One region of the Marinomonas foliarum genome, then DNA from elsewhere that is predicted to be linked to it. Evidence: riboswitches for the same ligand, from Rfam matches in the RefSeq annotation. Region 1 holds a riboswitch; each other region holds the start of a gene.

Region 1 (5,664 bases):
TTCTCGAGACCTTGCGATACTATCTACATTGGTTCCAGTCCACCTCTCAATCAGTCTTCGGCGGGCAAAACTCTCATCGATCAAGAGTAATTTTTGTATTGCCTCTTGTCTGCCTTTCGGCGTGTTAGCGTAGGTTTGGTTTGAAATTAGGTCCACATTTTCTTTTTCTGCAGCGGCTCGAAAATCATCCCCTTGCTTTAGTGCCCATGTGTCTTGAATGCTTAAAATAGCAGCTTTATTAGCGCTTTCTTTTTTGGCAAAGGCGATGATTTCGTGAATTTCATCTTCAGGGCTGAGAGAGAAGTGGAACAAGTTCTTAGGGTGCTGATTAACATCTAGCTGATTGAGTGCAATCACGGGGATAGGCAAATTTAAGCGACTAATCTGCGCCACATTATTTTTTTGAAGAGGGCCGATGATAACATCTGGCTGTATCTCGTTTGCGGCATCCAAAGCATCAGATATATTGGAGTAGTCCTCTACATTGATAATGACAACTTTTGGCTTTGCTTCTTTTTGATTGTAATAGCTGGCAAAAAAGCCATCCACAATGGCTTGGGAAGCACGCTCTAATGGTCCGCTCATAGGGAGTAATAACACAATTTTTTCAGGCGTCATTTGGCCAACAGATGCCATTATCAGAAAGTCTTGTGGTGGTGATAGTGCAGCTGGGTGGTTTGGATTTTCTGCTTTCCAGTTGTCGAATACTTTTAGCTGTTGTTCGATTGAAAGTGACTGATTGCGTAAAATTCCACTGATGGTTAGCCATCCATTCAAAAGAGGCGTTTTCTGCTGGTACAGTTCGTCAACTTCATTCTTGGTCAGGTTTTGAATTGCTAACCATAATTTAGCTTGATTGTCTTCGCCTTCATTCAGTGGCAGGTTGAAAGTCAAGTCCATACGCAGATTGACCACATCTAACCAGTTACCGAAGTATTCTAAGATACTGGCTTTGGTTTCTTTTAGCGTGTTTTGATTGTCAGGGTGACGAGCAGCGGCCAAGGCATCTGCTTGGACTAAATAATTCATGGCAGCCGTTGAGTTATCTAGTTGAGAGGCGGCTTGTGCTGCTAATAAATATCCAGCAAAGCGAAGCGATGAGGTCGTGGTCAGTACGTCGTTTTCAAGTAGATCTAACGCCTGCTGGTATTCACCTTGTTCGTAAAACATTCTTGCAGAGGAGAAGCTTTTAGCCAGTGACTCTGAAACATCAGACGTTTTTCTTGGATGGTATATGCTTGCTGGCAAGCTGTTCTCTTGCCCTGCGTTTGCTTTCTGAGCTGCAGTTTGTTGTTCCATGTTTAAATTCATGGAATTACAGGCGCTTAGCAGCACACTGCAAAGAGTTAATGATATGATGCGGTAATTAATTAGGCTCATAAGCTTATAAAATGACAAATAAAAGAGGCAACATGGTACCACATAGTTCTGATGATGCGAGAGGGTCGCTGTACATAGTTGCCACTCCAATTGGCAATCTAGATGATTTCAGTAAGAGAGCAGAGCAAACTTTACGCAATGTAGACTATATCGCGGCAGAAGACACTCGACACACTCGCCGCTTACTCAATCATTTTGCGATTGAAGCGAAGCTATTTTCAATTCACGACCATAATGAAAAAGATAAAGCTAACTACGTTGCCAGCTTATTAGAGGAAGGCAAAAGTGTCGCTTTAGTCTCTGATGCGGGTACGCCACTTATTTCAGATCCTGGCTATCACGTGGTGCATGCATTGCGAGAGCAAGGTCATAAAGTTGTGCCGATCCCTGGTGCTTGTGCGTTGATTTCAGCATTGTGTGCTTCTGGTTTGCCTACTGATCAGTTCTTTTTTGCGGGTTTTGTACCAGCTAAATCCAAAGGTCGTTGTGACTTGTTTGAATCTTGGAAGAAGCAAACTGGCACCGTGGTTTTTTATGAGTCTACCCACCGAGTTTATGACTCCATTGCGGATGTACAAAAAGTCTATGGTGAGGATGCTCAGCTGGTTTTAGCGCGGGAAGTAACGAAAACGTTTGAAACGTTTTTATCCGGAACGGCCTCAGAAATACTTGCCAAGTTCGATGCAGATGCCAACCAAATGCGTGGTGAGTTTGTCGTTATGCTGAGTTTTACGCAAGAAAGCGGTAATGAAGCCGAATTAGAAGCGAAGCGTATTCTGACGATTTTGTTAGAAGATTTACCGGTTAAGCAAGCGGCAGCCATGGCGGCTAAATTAACGGGTGAGAAGAAAAATTACCTCTATAAAATGGCGCTGGAAATGCAAGCCGAGTAGTTTTTCGTTGATTGGTTCCTCAAACACTTGCTGAAAATGTGGGTGTTTACATTCCGATAAGACTGGGTATACTCAGCCCTACTTGTCGGAGTGCCATTTGGCTGAGATCGCATAATTAAATGCGGGATCCGCAGAACCTGATCGGGCTAATACCCGCGTAGGAAACAAGAAAGTCTCTATTTTTCTTTTCTGCATCGAATGAACTCCTGATTTTTATGGAATCGATGCGGTCATATGTCTACAGCATCCTTTCCTAATAAAATTCAGGGTTCATGTTTTGCAAATTAACGCCAGTAGTGCGTTTGCCTGTAAAACAGCACCCCAGACAAGCAATTCTCCATTTTTTAAATAAGGGAAGTGCTATGTCGACTACTAATGAACCTCAAAAAAAACCAAGCAAACAGTCTAAAAAACAGACTCGAGAAGAAACGCGCCAAGCCGCCAAGTCTTTTATCGAATCATTACAAGCCAAGCCTTTTCCAGCGTCTGAGCGCATATATTTGAGCGGATCAGACGATTCGATTCGCGTTCCTATGCGTAAGATCAACTTAACCGATACACCGATTGGTTCTGATCCAGATAACCTGACTTTCGAACCCAATGAAGCCATCTATGTTTACGATTGTTCTGGTCCATATGCAGATCCGCACGAAAATATCGATGTGTATCGTGGTTTGGCGCCAATGCGTGCTTCTTGGATCGACAAGCGTAATGACTCCGAGGTGTTGCCCAGTGTGTCGTCAGAATTTGCGCAATCACGTTTAGAAAACTCGGCTCTGGATGAATTGCGTTTTAAAGAGTTACCTAAAGTACGCAAAGCGCGCCAAGGCAAGTGTGTGACGCAAATGCATTACGCTCGTCAAGGTGTTGTTACGCCAGAAATGGAATACATCGCTTTACGTGAAAATCAAAATATCGATGCGATCAAAAGCGAATTGTTGTTGAAGCAGCACCCAGGTCAAAGCTTTGGGGCGAACCTGCAAACACGCATTACGCCAGAGTTTGTTCGTGATGAAGTGGCAAGAGGTCGCGCCATTATCCCTAACAACATCAATCACCCTGAATCCGAGCCCATGATCATTGGTCGTAACTTCTTAGTGAAGGTGAATGCCAATATTGGTAACTCTGCCGTGACATCTTCCATTGAAGAAGAAGTAGAAAAACTAGTGTGGTCGACCCGTTGGGGTGCAGATACAGTAATGGATTTATCGACAGGTAAAAACATTCACGAAACCCGCGAATGGATCTTGCGTAACTCGCCAGTGCCAATCGGTACTGTACCTATTTATCAAGCTTTGGAAAAAGTCGATGGTGTGGCCGAAAATCTGAACTGGGATGTTTTTCGGGATACTTTGATCGAGCAAGCGGAGCAGGGTGTGGATTACTTTACCATTCACGCCGGCGTTTTGCTGAGCTATGTGCCCATGACGGCTAAACGCCTGACGGGCATCGTGTCTCGCGGTGGTTCTATCATGGCGAAATGGTGTTTGGCGCACCATACAGAAAGCTTCTTGTACGAGCGCTTCCGCGAGATTTGTGAGTTGTGCGCGCAATACGATGTGGCCTTGTCGCTTGGTGATGGCTTGCGTCCGGGGTCTATCATGGATGCCAATGACGAAGCACAAATGTCGGAACTTCGCACCTTGGGCGAGTTGACAAAAATCGCTTGGGAGTACGATGTGCAAGTGATGATCGAAGGGCCGGGGCACGTGCCAATGCAGCTTATCGAAGAGAATATGACCGAGCAGCTGAAGCATTGTCACGAAGCACCCTTTTACACGTTAGGGCCATTAACACAAGACATTGCTCCGGGTTACGATCACATCACGTCTGGTATTGGGGCAGCGCAAATCGGTTGGTATGGCTGTGCCATGTTGTGCTACGTGACGCCAAAAGAGCATCTTGGGTTGCCAAACAAAGAAGACGTTAAGCAAGGCTTAATTACCTATAAAATCGCCGCTCATGCAGCGGATTTGGCCAAGGGTCATCCTGGGGCGCAAATTCGAGACAACGCCTTATCGAAAGCACGGTTTGAGTTTCGTTGGGAAGATCAGTTCAACCTGTCGTTAGACCCTGAAACCGCCCGTTCTTATCACGATGAAACATTGCCGCAGGCCTCTGGTAAAGTTGCGCATTTCTGTTCCATGTGCGGGCCAAAATTCTGTTCGATGAAAATCACCCAAGAAGTTCGCGACTATGCAAAAGGGCTAGAGAGTGCAAAAGAGTTAGAAGGCACACAGGCAATCGATGTGAGTGCTTTAGAAGCGAACGCCGGTATGCAGCAAATGTCTGAGCATTTTCGTGAACTAGGCAGTGATGTCTACTTAGCCACAGATAAGTTAACCACAGATAAATTAACGTCAAATAAATCAAAAGAAGAATCGCTGTAAGCGAAAGGAGGATATATGTCTATAAAACCTCCTGTGGTCTGGTGCGTGGGCGAGTCGGACTCGTCCGCCCACACTGGACTTCAAGTGGATTTACACACAGGGCAAGATTTAGGTTGCCACGTGCAAACCATCGTCACTTGCATCACAGCGCAAAACTCCAAAGAAGTGCGCATCGTCGAGCCTGTTTCTTTGTCCATGTTCGATGAGCAGTGGCAAACCTTGCTCGACGACGTACCGCCAGATGCTATTAAAGTGAGCTTGCTACCATCCGTTGAGATAGTAAAAGCCTGTTCGATTTGGTTGAAGCGTGTTAAAGCAGACTTTCCTGCTGTGTTGGTTGTCTTTGATCCCGTTATGGCGGCGAGCAGCGAGTTGGGAGATCGATTGCTGCAAGACTCAGTCGCAGCGTCTTTATTGGAATCAGTGCTGCCTTATGTGGATGTCATTACACCCAATTTGATGGAGTTTGAACGGCTGACAGGTTTATCAGCTCAACAGTCAGTGGTTGATATACAAGGTCAGTTGGCTGCGTATTTATCGTCGTCCAAGTGTGCTTGGTTGCTGAAATCAGGTCAATTAGATTCAGAGAAGGCAACAGGCTGGCTAGTGAACCGGGATTCTATCATTGGTTTCGCATGCGAAAGACTGGTTGTACAAAACACCCGTGGCACAGGCAACGCCTTGTCGACAGCATTAGCGAGCTTTATTGCTCATGGCTACGATCTTTTGGATGCGATGACTATGGCGCAAGCTTATATCACTGGTGCCTTGAAAACAGGCGTGGAAATAGGCAAAGGAATTGGTTCATTGGGTCGACCTGGTTGGCCTCTTCAGATTGAAAACCTTCCAGCGATTGTTTCACCAAACATGAGCACAAAGGCGCCAACAAAACGGCCTTTTGCCAAGATGGACCTCAAAAAAATGGGCTTGTATCCCGTTGTTGATTCTGTGGATTGGTTGGAACGAGTGTTAAAGCAAGGCGTGAAAATCGCTCAGTTGCG
Region 2 (5,664 bases), 1.8 Mb from region 1:
GGGCTCGCAGACCTCGTCAGGCATGCCCGGTCTGGCACTGTCTCAGTTCACGGGACCGCTTCGTCCCGGCAGGGCGCTGGAGCTTGGATGCGCCAGGGGCGACGATGCTATCTGGCTGGCTCGGAAGGGTTGGCACGTGACGGCGGTCGATGTCTCGTCGGTCGCGCTTGGAATCGCCTCCCGCAACGCCGAAGCGGCTGGCCTCATGGAGCACATTCGGTTCGAGGAGCATAATCTCGCCCTATCTTTTCCGGAGGGGAGCTTCGATCTGGTCACCGCCAGCTTCCTACATTCGCCTCAGGAATGGCCGCGAGGCGATGTTTTGGGGCGAGCTGCTAGGGCCGTGGCTCCCGGGGGGCATATTCTGATAGTAGAGCACGCTTCGCGTGCGCCTTGGTCTTGGTCCCCCGAGAATACCCGTTTTCCCTCGGCACACGAAACGTTCACGACGATGCAGCTCGCCCCCGAGGAATGGGCGTACCATTGCCTCTGTTCCATTGCCCGAACTGCTACAGGGCCGGAAGGACAAACCGCAACTGTTACTGACAACGTTCTCTTCCTGCAACGACTGAGCTAAGCAAACCGGAGATCCTTGAAATGACAGATACATCGACCTCGGATCGGAACCGCGCCACGGCCTTATGTATCATGATCTTTGGCCTCGGCGTCTACTTCGTGCCCGCATCCAGCTCGGCACTGAACGGTGTGAGAGAAGAATCCGGTGTGGTATCGGCTTTCGTCAACGTAACACAGCAGGTTGGCGGCTCTATAGGACCGGCGCTGCTCAACTCAGTCTTCCTAATGGCCACGACAGCAACCGCAGATACTAGCCTGAAATCTATAGAAGGCTATCGCGCTGCGTTCGGGGTCTCGGCAGGCCTCTTTCTCATCGCTCTCGCCATCACTCTGGTTCTGCCGCGGCGCGCTTCCAAGCGAACAGCTGACTAACATACTAAATAGAAGGACACTTTCATGACCATTGATACCAAATCACACTCTAACCTGTTCGCCCCGCTCAGCTTGCCGCGCGGCCCGAAGATAAAGAACCGTTTTGTTCTCGCCCCGTTGACCAATACCCAAAGCCGCGAGGACGGAACGCTGTCCGACGATGAATACCGCTGGCTCACGATGCGCGCAGAGGGTGGTTTCGGCCTAGTGACAACCTGTGCCAGCCACGTTTCGTCCGCGGGCAAGGCTTTCTTGGGTCAGCTGGGCTGTTTCGATGACCGCCATCTGCCCGGCCTTGAACGCCTTGCTGCGGGGTTGCGAGCACAGGGTGCGGTTTCGTCTTTGCAGCTCCAGCACGGAGGCATCCGCTCACTTTCAGACGGAAGTGAGCTAGCTGGCCCCTCTGCCCATTCCGAAACCGGTGCAAGGGCGCTGAGCGAGGCCGAAATTGAAAACATTATCGCAGAGTTCGTCGCCGCCGCTCGACGCGCCGAGCGGGCCGGGTTTGATGGCGTACAAATCCACGGCGGGCACGGTTACCTCATTGCTCAGTTCCTGTCGCCCGAGTTGAACCGACGTAGCGACCGTTGGGGCGGCTCCCCCGAGAACCGAGCCCGCTTCCTCTTCGAGATTCTGCATCGCATTCGCGCTGCCTGCCGACCAGATTTCCAGATAGGCATCCGCATATCGACCGAGCGCTTCGGGCTGGTCCTATCTGAAATGGTCGACCTCGCGTCTCGGCTCTTCGCGGACGGAGGTATGGACTACCTCGACCTGTCTTTGTGGGATATCACTAAGGAGCCTGAAGAAAAAGCATATAAGGGCAGAACCCTTATGTCGCTGTTTGCTGATCTGCCTAGAGGTGACTGTGCGCTCGGGGTTGCCGGTGGAATCATGACTGCAGCGCGCGGAGAATGGGCTCTTTCCGAGGGTGCAGATTACGTGGCAATTGGCAAGGCGGGTATACTTGTCCATGACCTTCCCGAATGCATAAGGAAAGAGGCTCGCTATACCTCACCCGCATTGCCGGTTTCGCCAGAGTACTTACGACAGGAAGGGCTCAGTACAGCATTCATCGACTACCTACGTGGGCAGCGGAGTTTCGTCGAGGACTGAATGCAGCCGTAATCGCAGCTGTCTTTTGGTCATAAGTTTGCGTGCCGACATCCTTCGTCGTGCGGGCGTTATCTTCATCGAAGAGCTGCGTAACGCGGGCTGGTACGAGAAAACAAGCCAAGCCTTCGCGGTATTTCTTCCAGTTAAATCTGTTGGCGTAGTAGGCGACGGCCGCCGTTACGAATACGTGGTAGCACTTCGTGCTGTTGAAACCATCGACTTCATGACAGCTCGTTGGGCGCACCTACCATACGAACTGCTAGAGAAAGTGTCTGGTCGTATCATCAACGAAATCGAACACATCTCCCGCGTGACTTACGACGTATTGTCTAAGCCACCTGCTACGATAGAGTGGGAATGATCCTTACTCATCAATAGTCTAATCAAACGGCTCTCTTTATTACCAAGAGGGCCGTTTTTGTATGTGTTGGCTGTTTAAAAAAGAATACCTTTCACCTGAATGTCCTGTTATCCTTTCTGTGAAATAGTCGGGGGGCCAATGCATTGGCTGAGATCGAAAGAGACCCGCAGAACCTGATTCAGTTAGCACTGGCGTAGGGAACTATTTGCACTTTGCCTTTAGCCGAGCAATTACGGCTATTTTATACGAGTCCGATCTTTGATCCCTCCAGAATGGCCAAAGTCAGTTCCTATACGTCTTTAATAGGAACGATAATGGCACCCTCTACACAGCAACACCTTAAACAGCAAAAAACGAATCAAACCACGTCAAAAAATATTCCTATTGTGCTTACCATTGCAGGGTCAGACAGTGGTGGCGGTGCGGGTATTCAAGCGGATATTAAGGCTATGTCTGCTACGGGTAGCTTTGCCTGTTCGGTTATTACCGCCATAACCTCGCAAAATACACTAGGTGTTTCCGCCATTTTTCCTATCCCGCTGGATCATGTCGCGAGTCAATTAGATGCTGTTTTTACTGATCTCAATGTTGCCGCCGTGAAAATAGGCATGCTGGCTGATGTCAGTATCATCAAGGTCGTGGCCGCTAAGCTGCGCCAATATCAGCCGCAACATGTCGTGATTGATCCGGTGATGGTGGCGACTAGCGGTGATTTATTGCTTAAGCATTCGGCGATCTCCGCGTTAAAAGAGACGTTGCTTCCCCTTGCTGACATTGTTACACCGAACTTGCCAGAAGCCGCAGCGTTAACCAATCGCGCCGTACCTCAATCCGAAGTCGAAATGAATGACATGATGGCGGACTTGCGTGCATTGGGGGCAAAAGCAGTCTTGCTGAAAGGAGGTCATTTAGAAACGGACGAAAACAGTAACGACCTTTTGATCACACAAGATGGCTTTGAATTATTAAGTGCTAAGCGCCTGTTCACAAAAAATACCCATGGAACAGGTTGCACGCTTTCTTCTGCGATTGCTTCTTACCTTGCTCAGGGCAATAGCCTGCAGCAATCCGTACAGTTAGGTAAACAGTATATTACCGGCGCGATTGCCCACGCGGATGAGTTAGATATTGGTCAAGGCCATGGCCCAGTTCATCACTTCTTTGCAGGCCATCAAGATGTGCGCTAAAGCCATCATCGGCATAAAGATTCGTCATGGGGGCCTGCAATACAGAGGTAGCTCGGCATCGACTTTAGCCGGTGTGAACATGACTATTCCTGCGAAGCAGTGGACGGTGCTGCTGGGGCGAAGTGGCAGCGGTAAAACGACGCTGTTGCGTTATCTTGCTGGGTTGCTAGACGATCAAGTGGAATGGCAAGGTGAGATTGAGGTTAGTGGCAATGATGTATCTGCTGAGAACATAGTATTACATGACCATATTGCGTATATGGCACAGCAAGATTTGCTCCTTCCTTGGTTAAATGTGCTGGATAACGTGTGTTTAAGCTCACGCTTTGCCAATGTCGCTCCTAACAAAGAGCAGGATAAGCAGCGTGCGCTGAGTTTGCTTGAGCAAGTCGGCCTTGCAGATAATGCCTATATGACTCCCGCCCAGCTGTCTGGAGGAATGCGTCAACGCGTGGCGCTTGCTCGTACTTTAATGCAAGACAAACCACTGGTGTTGATGGACGAGCCTTTCTCAGCCCTTGATGCGGTTACTCGGCACAAGTTACAGACCTTGTCCGTCTCCTTGTTAAAAGACAAAACGGTTGTGTTGATCACTCATGATCCGCAAGAGGCTGTGCGTTTGGCTGATCAATTGTATGTTCTGCAAGGTGCGCCCGCCCAAGCCCAGCAGTTGGATGTTCCTGAGTCGTCGCCCCCTCGAAAACTCGATGCTGAATGCGCTGCTTTGCAACAAGCTATTCTGGATCAGTTGGAGAAAGATTATGAGTGATATGGCTCAGTACCATTCAGTGTCGACACGCCTTAGTAAGAAAGAGCGTATTACTTATTCAGTGCTGCGGTTAATGATTAGCGCGGCGGTGATCCTTGGTCTTTGGCAGCTTGTGGTGGTGGCTTTTCAAATGCCAAGTTTTATTTTGCCATCGCCTATGGCGGTGCTAGATCGTTTAGGAACCCGCTACGATGTGCTGCTCAAACATACTTGGGTCACCGCGCAAGAGATTTTGCTCGGTCTCGGTTTAGGGTTAACCATGGGGTTAATGTTTGCCTTGATGATGTTGATGTTTCAGCCGCTTAAGCGTTGGCTACTTCCCATATTGATTGCCAGTCAAGCCATTCCTGTATTTGCCATCGCGCCAGTGATGATGCTCTGGTTAGGCTATGGCATCGCCTCAAAAGTGGTCATAGCGGCCATTATTATCTTCTTTCCGGTGACTACCTGTTGTTATGACGGCTTGCGTAACACACCTATCGGCTATTTAGATCTTGCGAAAACCATGGGTGCCTCGAAATGGCAATTGTTGCGACACATTCAATTTCCTGCAGCCTTGCCTACGCTGGCCTCAGGCATTCGTGTTGCCGTTGTTATTGCGCCGATCGGCGCGGTGGTTGGCGAATGGGTAGGGTCAAGTGAAGGATTGGGCTATCTGATGCTGCAAGCGAATGCGCGGATGATTATTGATGAGATGTTTGCCGCTTTATTTATTCTCGCGGTGCTCTCGATCACTCTGTACTTCACCACCGACATAGTATTGAAAAAAGCCATCCCTTGGGAAAATAAATAGAATCATTAAAGGAAAAAATCGATGAATAAAAATACATTGCTGAGTGCTATCGCTCTGTTCGCGGTGCTAGTTTCGAACAACGTTATGGCAGCAGAAAAGAACCTAACATTAATGCTCGATTGGTTTGTTAATCCAGGACATGGTCCGATCATTATCGCTAAAGAGCGCGGCTACTTTGAGCAGGCTGGTCTGCAGGTGAAAATCGAAGAGCCTGCTGACCCAAGTACGCCAGCTAAATTAGTTGCTGCTGGTAAAGTGGATTTGGCCGTGTCATACCAACCAAATTTAACAATGGATGTGTCTGCTGGTTTACCTTTGATCCGTGCTTCAACATTGGTCGCGACACCGTTGAATACTTTGTTGGTGCTTGATAATGGTAAGAACGACTCCCTTGCTGATCTAAAAGGTAAGAAAATCGGCATCTCTATTTCGGGTAACGAAGAAGCCACCCTTAGCACCATGCTTGGGCAAGAAGGCGTTAAATTTTCTG
Region 3 (5,664 bases), 1.3 Mb from region 1:
AAGACGCCTCTACTAAAGGAATATGATTTAAGGACCAGTAATAGCAAAGAAAGCCAATGAAACCACCAAAGCTACGCAGGAAATGAATTTTCCAAACTGAAAATGGGCGCTTTTGCCAACGGCCTCGCATTTGTGGCAATAAAATTAAGGCACAAAACAAGCTTTGCCAGAAAACCAGTGTTGATACCGCAATCATGGTTTGTGCCTGCTTGGCTGCCAACGCAGTAATCGACATAACAAACGCATATGCAATTGTCATAGCAATCCCTTTTTTCAACAACTCATTGTTATCCAACACGTGGTCACTCTATATTTAAGAAAAGTAGAAGAAATATTTAACCTAACAAAACTAACTTATCGAGTTATTAAACATGACGATGCTAAATCTCTTCAGGACCAGAAACGCCAAAGTAACGAAAAAAAAGTGGATGAGGCTCAGCCTGGGACAATACCGATACGGACTCATGAGCCGTAACACAACCCCGCTCAATCAGAATGACACGTCCGCCAACCAAAGTCGCTTCCCTTGGTAAATGCGACACCAGCAAGGTCGTTAGCTCCAGCTCTTGGGTTACATCATTAACCAAGTGCAGCATTTCTTCACGCAATGCTGGATCCAGCGCACTAAAAGGTTCATCTAACAATAAGATCGGCTTTTTCCGAACCAGTGCTCGAGCAATAGCGACTCGCTGAGCTTGGCCGCCAGACAACGCCTGGGGAAAACGTTCGGCTTTATCAAGCAGCTGTGTTTTATCAAGTGCCCATTGGACTTTTTGCTTTTGCTCTTTACTCAAAGACAATGAAGGAGACAAGCCTATAGCAACATTTTGCCAGACAGTTAATTGAGGGAATAAATTATCACTTTGAAATAAGGTCGAAATCGGCCTTTCATAAGCAGGCAAAGAAAGAAGAGATGCCTCGTTGAAAGAAAGCACTCCTCGACCTGTTAAAAAGCCCCCCAGCAAATGTAGAAGTGTACTTTTCCCTTCGCCGCTACCACCAAGCAAAGTGGTGACACCGGGGAAAATATTCACACAGTAATTCGCATGAAAATTTTCCCAATCATATTGAAGATCAATCTTTAACACGAATAGTTACTCCACCAATAAAGCGAGACGAGCAATAAAACAGCATCAAGCACAAAGAGATCAATACCACAGCGACACAAGCTCCCTCTTCCAAACGATAAGAACCAATCAATTGAAACAAATACAAGGGTAAGGACACCAAACCCTGACTACCAAATAACGCAATAACTCCCATATCCCCCAAAGAAAGCAAAAGCGCGTAACCAAATGCCTGTGCAACACTTCTTCTAATAAGCGGCCATTCTAGGCGCCATCGGGCCCACGAATGAATGCCTAAACTCAAATAAATATTTCTAAAGCGTCGCTCCTGCTGGTACAGAACAGGCATAAGTGCCCGCAACACAAAAGGCAGAGCCATCACAGAGTTAACCCAAACAACAATCCAATAGCTCGACTGCAACCCGATACCAAGGTCTCGCAAAGTTAAAAACAACCCTGTGGCAATCACTAATCCTGGCACCATTAAAATCATATTACCTAAATGCTCTATTTTATTCGGCAAAAACGCCAAGTACTGACGAGCCATACAAAAACGCGCCAGCACCCCAAAACAAATACCCAGCAATAAACTCAACAACGCAGCAGGCAGCGCAATTTTCATAGAAACAAGCACAGCACCCCACAAGGCAGTCGACTGTAATGTGCTTAAAAAGACAGGTGAAAAAACAGGGTCAAAAATAGCCACAAAAGGTGGGATAACCAACAAAAGAGCACAGAGCATAGCAAGACCATCTGCCAATTTAGCTAAGATAGAATCTTTGAGAACATAACTTTTAACAGCTAACAGGCTCGCATCTTGGCGATTCACCGGGGCGAGCCTATAAACTACAACCGCAAATAAGGTACATATAAATACCTGCAACAGCGCCAAGAAACTGGCCTTATTGAGATCAAAATCAAAACGTAGCGCCTGATATATGGCCACTTCTAAAGTACTGAATTTTGGCCCGCCCCCCAGGCTCAACACCACAGCAAAGCTAGAAAAACACAACATAAAAATCAGCACAAACGCGCCTGGCAAGGCTTTCTTCATATAATGCCACTCGATCAATCGAAAGGCTGCCCAGCGAGAGAATCCCAGCTGCGAAGCCTGACGCCACTGCCCTGCTGGGATCAAATCATATCCCTGCAATAAAAGACGCACCGCCAATGGCATATTAAAGAACACATGAGCCAATAAAATCCCAACCAAGCCATATAAAGGAACTTGCACACCAAACATTTGACTCAGCCAACCAGTACGGCCATAAACTACCACCACCCCTAAAACAGCCACAATGGTTGGTACCACCATAGAAATTGAGAATAGCTGAAGAAGTGCTGATCGCCCATAAAATGAACGATGAATAAGGCAGGAAGCCACAGGTATGGCGATAAGTAAGCTGATACCACTACTCAGCAGAGCTTGCCATAAAGAAAAGCGAACCACTCGCCAAAGATAGGGCTGCTGCAGATAGCCAAGCCATGACGGCAGATCACTATAACGTAAAAGAGCCGCCAGACTGGCAGCCCCTACCAACAAGAAAATACCAACACCCATTAACGCTGGCGCGAGTCTTTTCGCCGTTCGTAAAAAGAGCAACTTAGTTCCTTCTATCGCGTCGTCGCATCCAACCACTCATCTACCCAAGCCTTACGGTTTTGCGCAACCTCAGTTGCAGGCAAAACTAAATTCTTAGCTGGCTTTAAAGCACTATCAAATGCTGATGGTAGTTTTTCATCCAGCTTAACAACAGGCAACATCCAATTCCCTGTCGCAACAGTCGATTGAAAACCGGGTTGCAAAATAAACTGCATAAAATGCTTAGCCAAATCAGGGTGAGGCGCGTCTTTCATCATTGCGGCAACTTCAATTTGTGGATAAAGGCCTTCACTAGCGGCGGCAGCTTTATACTTATTCTCACCTTCTGCCACAATATGATACGCAGGCGAAGTCGTATAACTCAATACAACATCTGCCTCGCCTTTTAAGAACAATCCGTAAGCATCAGACCAACCTTTCGTCACAGTAACAGTATGACTTGCTAAGCGCTCCCAGGCATCAGCTGCATCATTGCCATAGACAGACTTCATCCACAACAATAAACCCAAACCAGGCGTGCTGGTTCGCGGATCCTGATAAATGACTCGAAGGTCTTGATTGTCTACTACGTCTTTCAAACTACTCGGTGGATTAGAAAGCGTTTCAGAATTGTAAACAAAAGCAAAATGCCCTTGGTCAAATGGCACGAACGTTTTATCAGACCAGCCACCAGTAATAGTAACAGCCGACGTATCAACAGCATGGTTAACCAATAAGCCTGTCTGTTTTGCAGCTTCCATTAGGTTTAAGTCTAGTCCCAAAAGCACATCAGCTTGAGACGATTTACCTTCTAGTTGCACACGAGACAAAATACCAACCGAAGAGTCCAACGCGACGAAATTCACTTCACATGCACACTCTTTTTCAAAGTTCGCTTTTATCTTAGGACCCGGCCCCCAATCAGATGCGAATGAGTCATAGGTATAAACATTTAGAGTATCTGCCGCCAATGATACTGGCGCAATAACCATACTAAGACTAATGGCAGTCGTAGAAAAAAGAGAGGATAAAGAAAATGGTTTCAAAGTGTCGCTCCTAAAAAATAAGTGAGCGGCGTACAGGGGAAATGGCAAGAGTGATATTTGAACTACTACACATGCTGGTAGCTCAACTTGCTATCTCGATTCCTACGCCAGCATGATCTGGATCAGGTTCGGTGGGTTAGCGGTAAAACCGCTTCTCAGCTTTAACATTTATTAAATGCTAAAACACCCCATGAGATAATGGTCGCTATTGTAAAGAGTCGCTTAGCGGAAGTCTATTTCGCTAAGCACTCTCGTCACAGCGCCTTGATTTTTTTCGGCGAAACGTAATGCAGACTGGCCTAGTCGGAATCGTTGGGACGATTGCCCCGCAAGATCAATGACAACTTTCTCTAATTGCGTCTCGTCTTGGCAACGAATCGCGCCATTCACCTGTAAAAGCTGCTCTGTAATATCTAGAAAATTAAACGTATAAGGGCCAACTATAATCGCTTTACCAAGTAGAGCAGGCTCAATCGGATTATGGCCGCCTCGTTTAATCAAACTACCACCAACAAAGGCTATATCAGAGGCCTGATAGTAATACATCAACTCCCCCATAGAGTCGCCTATCACTACATCAAACTTATCCCATTGATCCAACTCTGTTTGACTTCGAAGCGCAACGCGCTCAAAAGACTGCATAGCTGACGCCTTGACCGCCTCAAAGCGCTCCGGATGACGGGGAACCAGTATTAACAATGCATCTGGATATTTTTGCTGTAACGACTTATGAATTCGCAACAGCATTTCATCTTCACCCTGATGTGTGCTTCCTCCCACCCAAACAAAACGAGGGCCAAGCTGGCTGCGCCAATTAGCCTGAAATACCTCTGGGGGAACAGCGAGATCAAACTTGATACTTCCTATGACCAGCACTCTCTTTGCCCCCATCGCTTCAAAGCGCGTAGCATCCGCTTGCGCATGAGCCAAAAAGCAGTCAGGTAAAGCAAACAATGGACGTGAAATAGTTGAGAACTTTTGATAACGCTGAAAAGAACGGTCACTCAAGCGAGCATTTAGCACGTCTATCCGTAACCCCCGTTGTTTTGAAAGCTGCAGTAAATTTGGCCAGAGCTCAGTTTCAACAATCAAAAGGTGTTTACAGGAAAGTTTTTTGAGCGCTCTTTTTACGCTAGAGCGCCAATCCATCGGCAAGTAGCGGTGCTCAGCAAATGGAAAAGTTTTCGCCACTTGCTCTGCACCAGTGGGCGTCATCGTCGTGATTAATAATCGATGCGTAGGAAACTTCTCTTGCCACTGAGTCACTAATGGCCGTACAGCCAAAACTTCCCCTACAGAAGCACAGTGAACCCACAAATCGGCCTCAACAGGTGACCAGAAACCAAACGCCTCTTTCGCCCTATAATTCACATAGTCTTTTTTAAACCGCCGAATTTTTAACAAAACAAGCGGCGTAAACAGACCAATTAGAATACGGTAAAGCCACATAATTAGGCGGTCGTATCACTAAACTGCTGATTATGAAGTTGAGCATAAGCCCCATTCATCGCCAACAATTCACTATGTGAACCTTGCTCAATGATTTCCCCGTGATCTACAACAGCAATAATATCGGCGTTCTCAATAGTTGATAATCGATGGGCAATAGCTATAGTCGTACGGTTTTCCATCAAACCGTCTAACGCTGTCTGAATAGCACGCTCAGATTCAGTGTCTAATGCCGAAGTAGCTTCATCTAGTATTAAAATCGGCGCATTTTTCAGGATGGCTCGAGCAATGGCTATGCGCTGACGTTGACCACCAGAAAGCAACACACCATTTTCTCCGACCATGGTGTCTAAACCATTATCCAGCTCCTGAATAAACTCCCATGCATTAGCCGCTTTCGCCGCATCAACAACTGCATCATTGCTAGAATCACTCAGGTGACCATAAGCAATGTTTTCGCGAATCGTACCGTTAAACAGAACTACTTGCTGATTAACTAGAGCAATATTTGAACGCAATT

What was found. A riboswitch is a leader RNA that binds a small molecule or an ion and turns the genes downstream of it on or off. The one in region 1 is predicted to bind thiamine pyrophosphate.
Region 2: it holds a riboswitch for thiamine pyrophosphate, as region 1 does, so the genes downstream of both, thiD (bifunctional hydroxymethylpyrimidine kinase/phosphomethylpyrimidine kinase) here and thiC (phosphomethylpyrimidine synthase ThiC) in region 1, are expected to answer to the same signal.
Region 3: it holds a riboswitch for thiamine pyrophosphate, as region 1 does, so the genes downstream of both, thiB (thiamine ABC transporter substrate binding subunit) here and thiC (phosphomethylpyrimidine synthase ThiC) in region 1, are expected to answer to the same signal.

What each region holds. Positions count from the first base shown of each region.
Region 1 covers NZ_CP070273.1:292,572-298,235, reverse strand. Annotated here, with positions in the region: gene JSY38_RS01430 (penicillin-binding protein activator) at 1-1,299, opposite strand, end outside; gene rsmI (16S rRNA (cytidine(1402)-2'-O)-methyltransferase) at 1,413-2,273, shown strand; TPP riboswitch at 2,350-2,454, shown strand; gene thiC (phosphomethylpyrimidine synthase ThiC) at 2,636-4,663, shown strand; gene thiE (thiamine phosphate synthase) at 4,679-5,664, shown strand, end outside.
Region 2 covers NZ_CP070273.1:2,532,861-2,538,524, forward strand. Annotated here, with positions in the region: gene JSY38_RS18655 (class I SAM-dependent methyltransferase) at 23-577, shown strand; gene JSY38_RS11710 (MFS transporter) at 598-948, shown strand; gene JSY38_RS11715 (NADH:flavin oxidoreductase) at 973-2,064, shown strand; partial or broken gene JSY38_RS11720 (GMP synthase (glutamine-hydrolyzing)) at 2,108-2,425, shown strand; TPP riboswitch at 2,544-2,642, shown strand; gene thiD (bifunctional hydroxymethylpyrimidine kinase/phosphomethylpyrimidine kinase) at 2,740-3,612, shown strand; gene JSY38_RS11730 (ABC transporter ATP-binding protein) at 3,566-4,381, shown strand; gene JSY38_RS11735 (ABC transporter permease) at 4,374-5,174, shown strand; gene JSY38_RS11740 (ABC transporter substrate-binding protein) at 5,196-5,664, shown strand, end outside.
Region 3 covers NZ_CP070273.1:3,033,325-3,038,988, reverse strand. Annotated here, with positions in the region: gene JSY38_RS14095 (DMT family transporter) at 1-259, opposite strand, end outside; gene JSY38_RS14090 (thiamine ABC transporter ATP-binding protein) at 381-1,088, opposite strand; gene thiP (thiamine/thiamine pyrophosphate ABC transporter permease) at 1,075-2,670, opposite strand; gene thiB (thiamine ABC transporter substrate binding subunit) at 2,682-3,695, opposite strand; TPP riboswitch at 3,777-3,896, opposite strand; gene JSY38_RS14075 (3-deoxy-D-manno-octulosonic acid transferase) at 3,918-5,144, opposite strand; gene msbA (lipid A export permease/ATP-binding protein MsbA) at 5,147-5,664, opposite strand, start outside.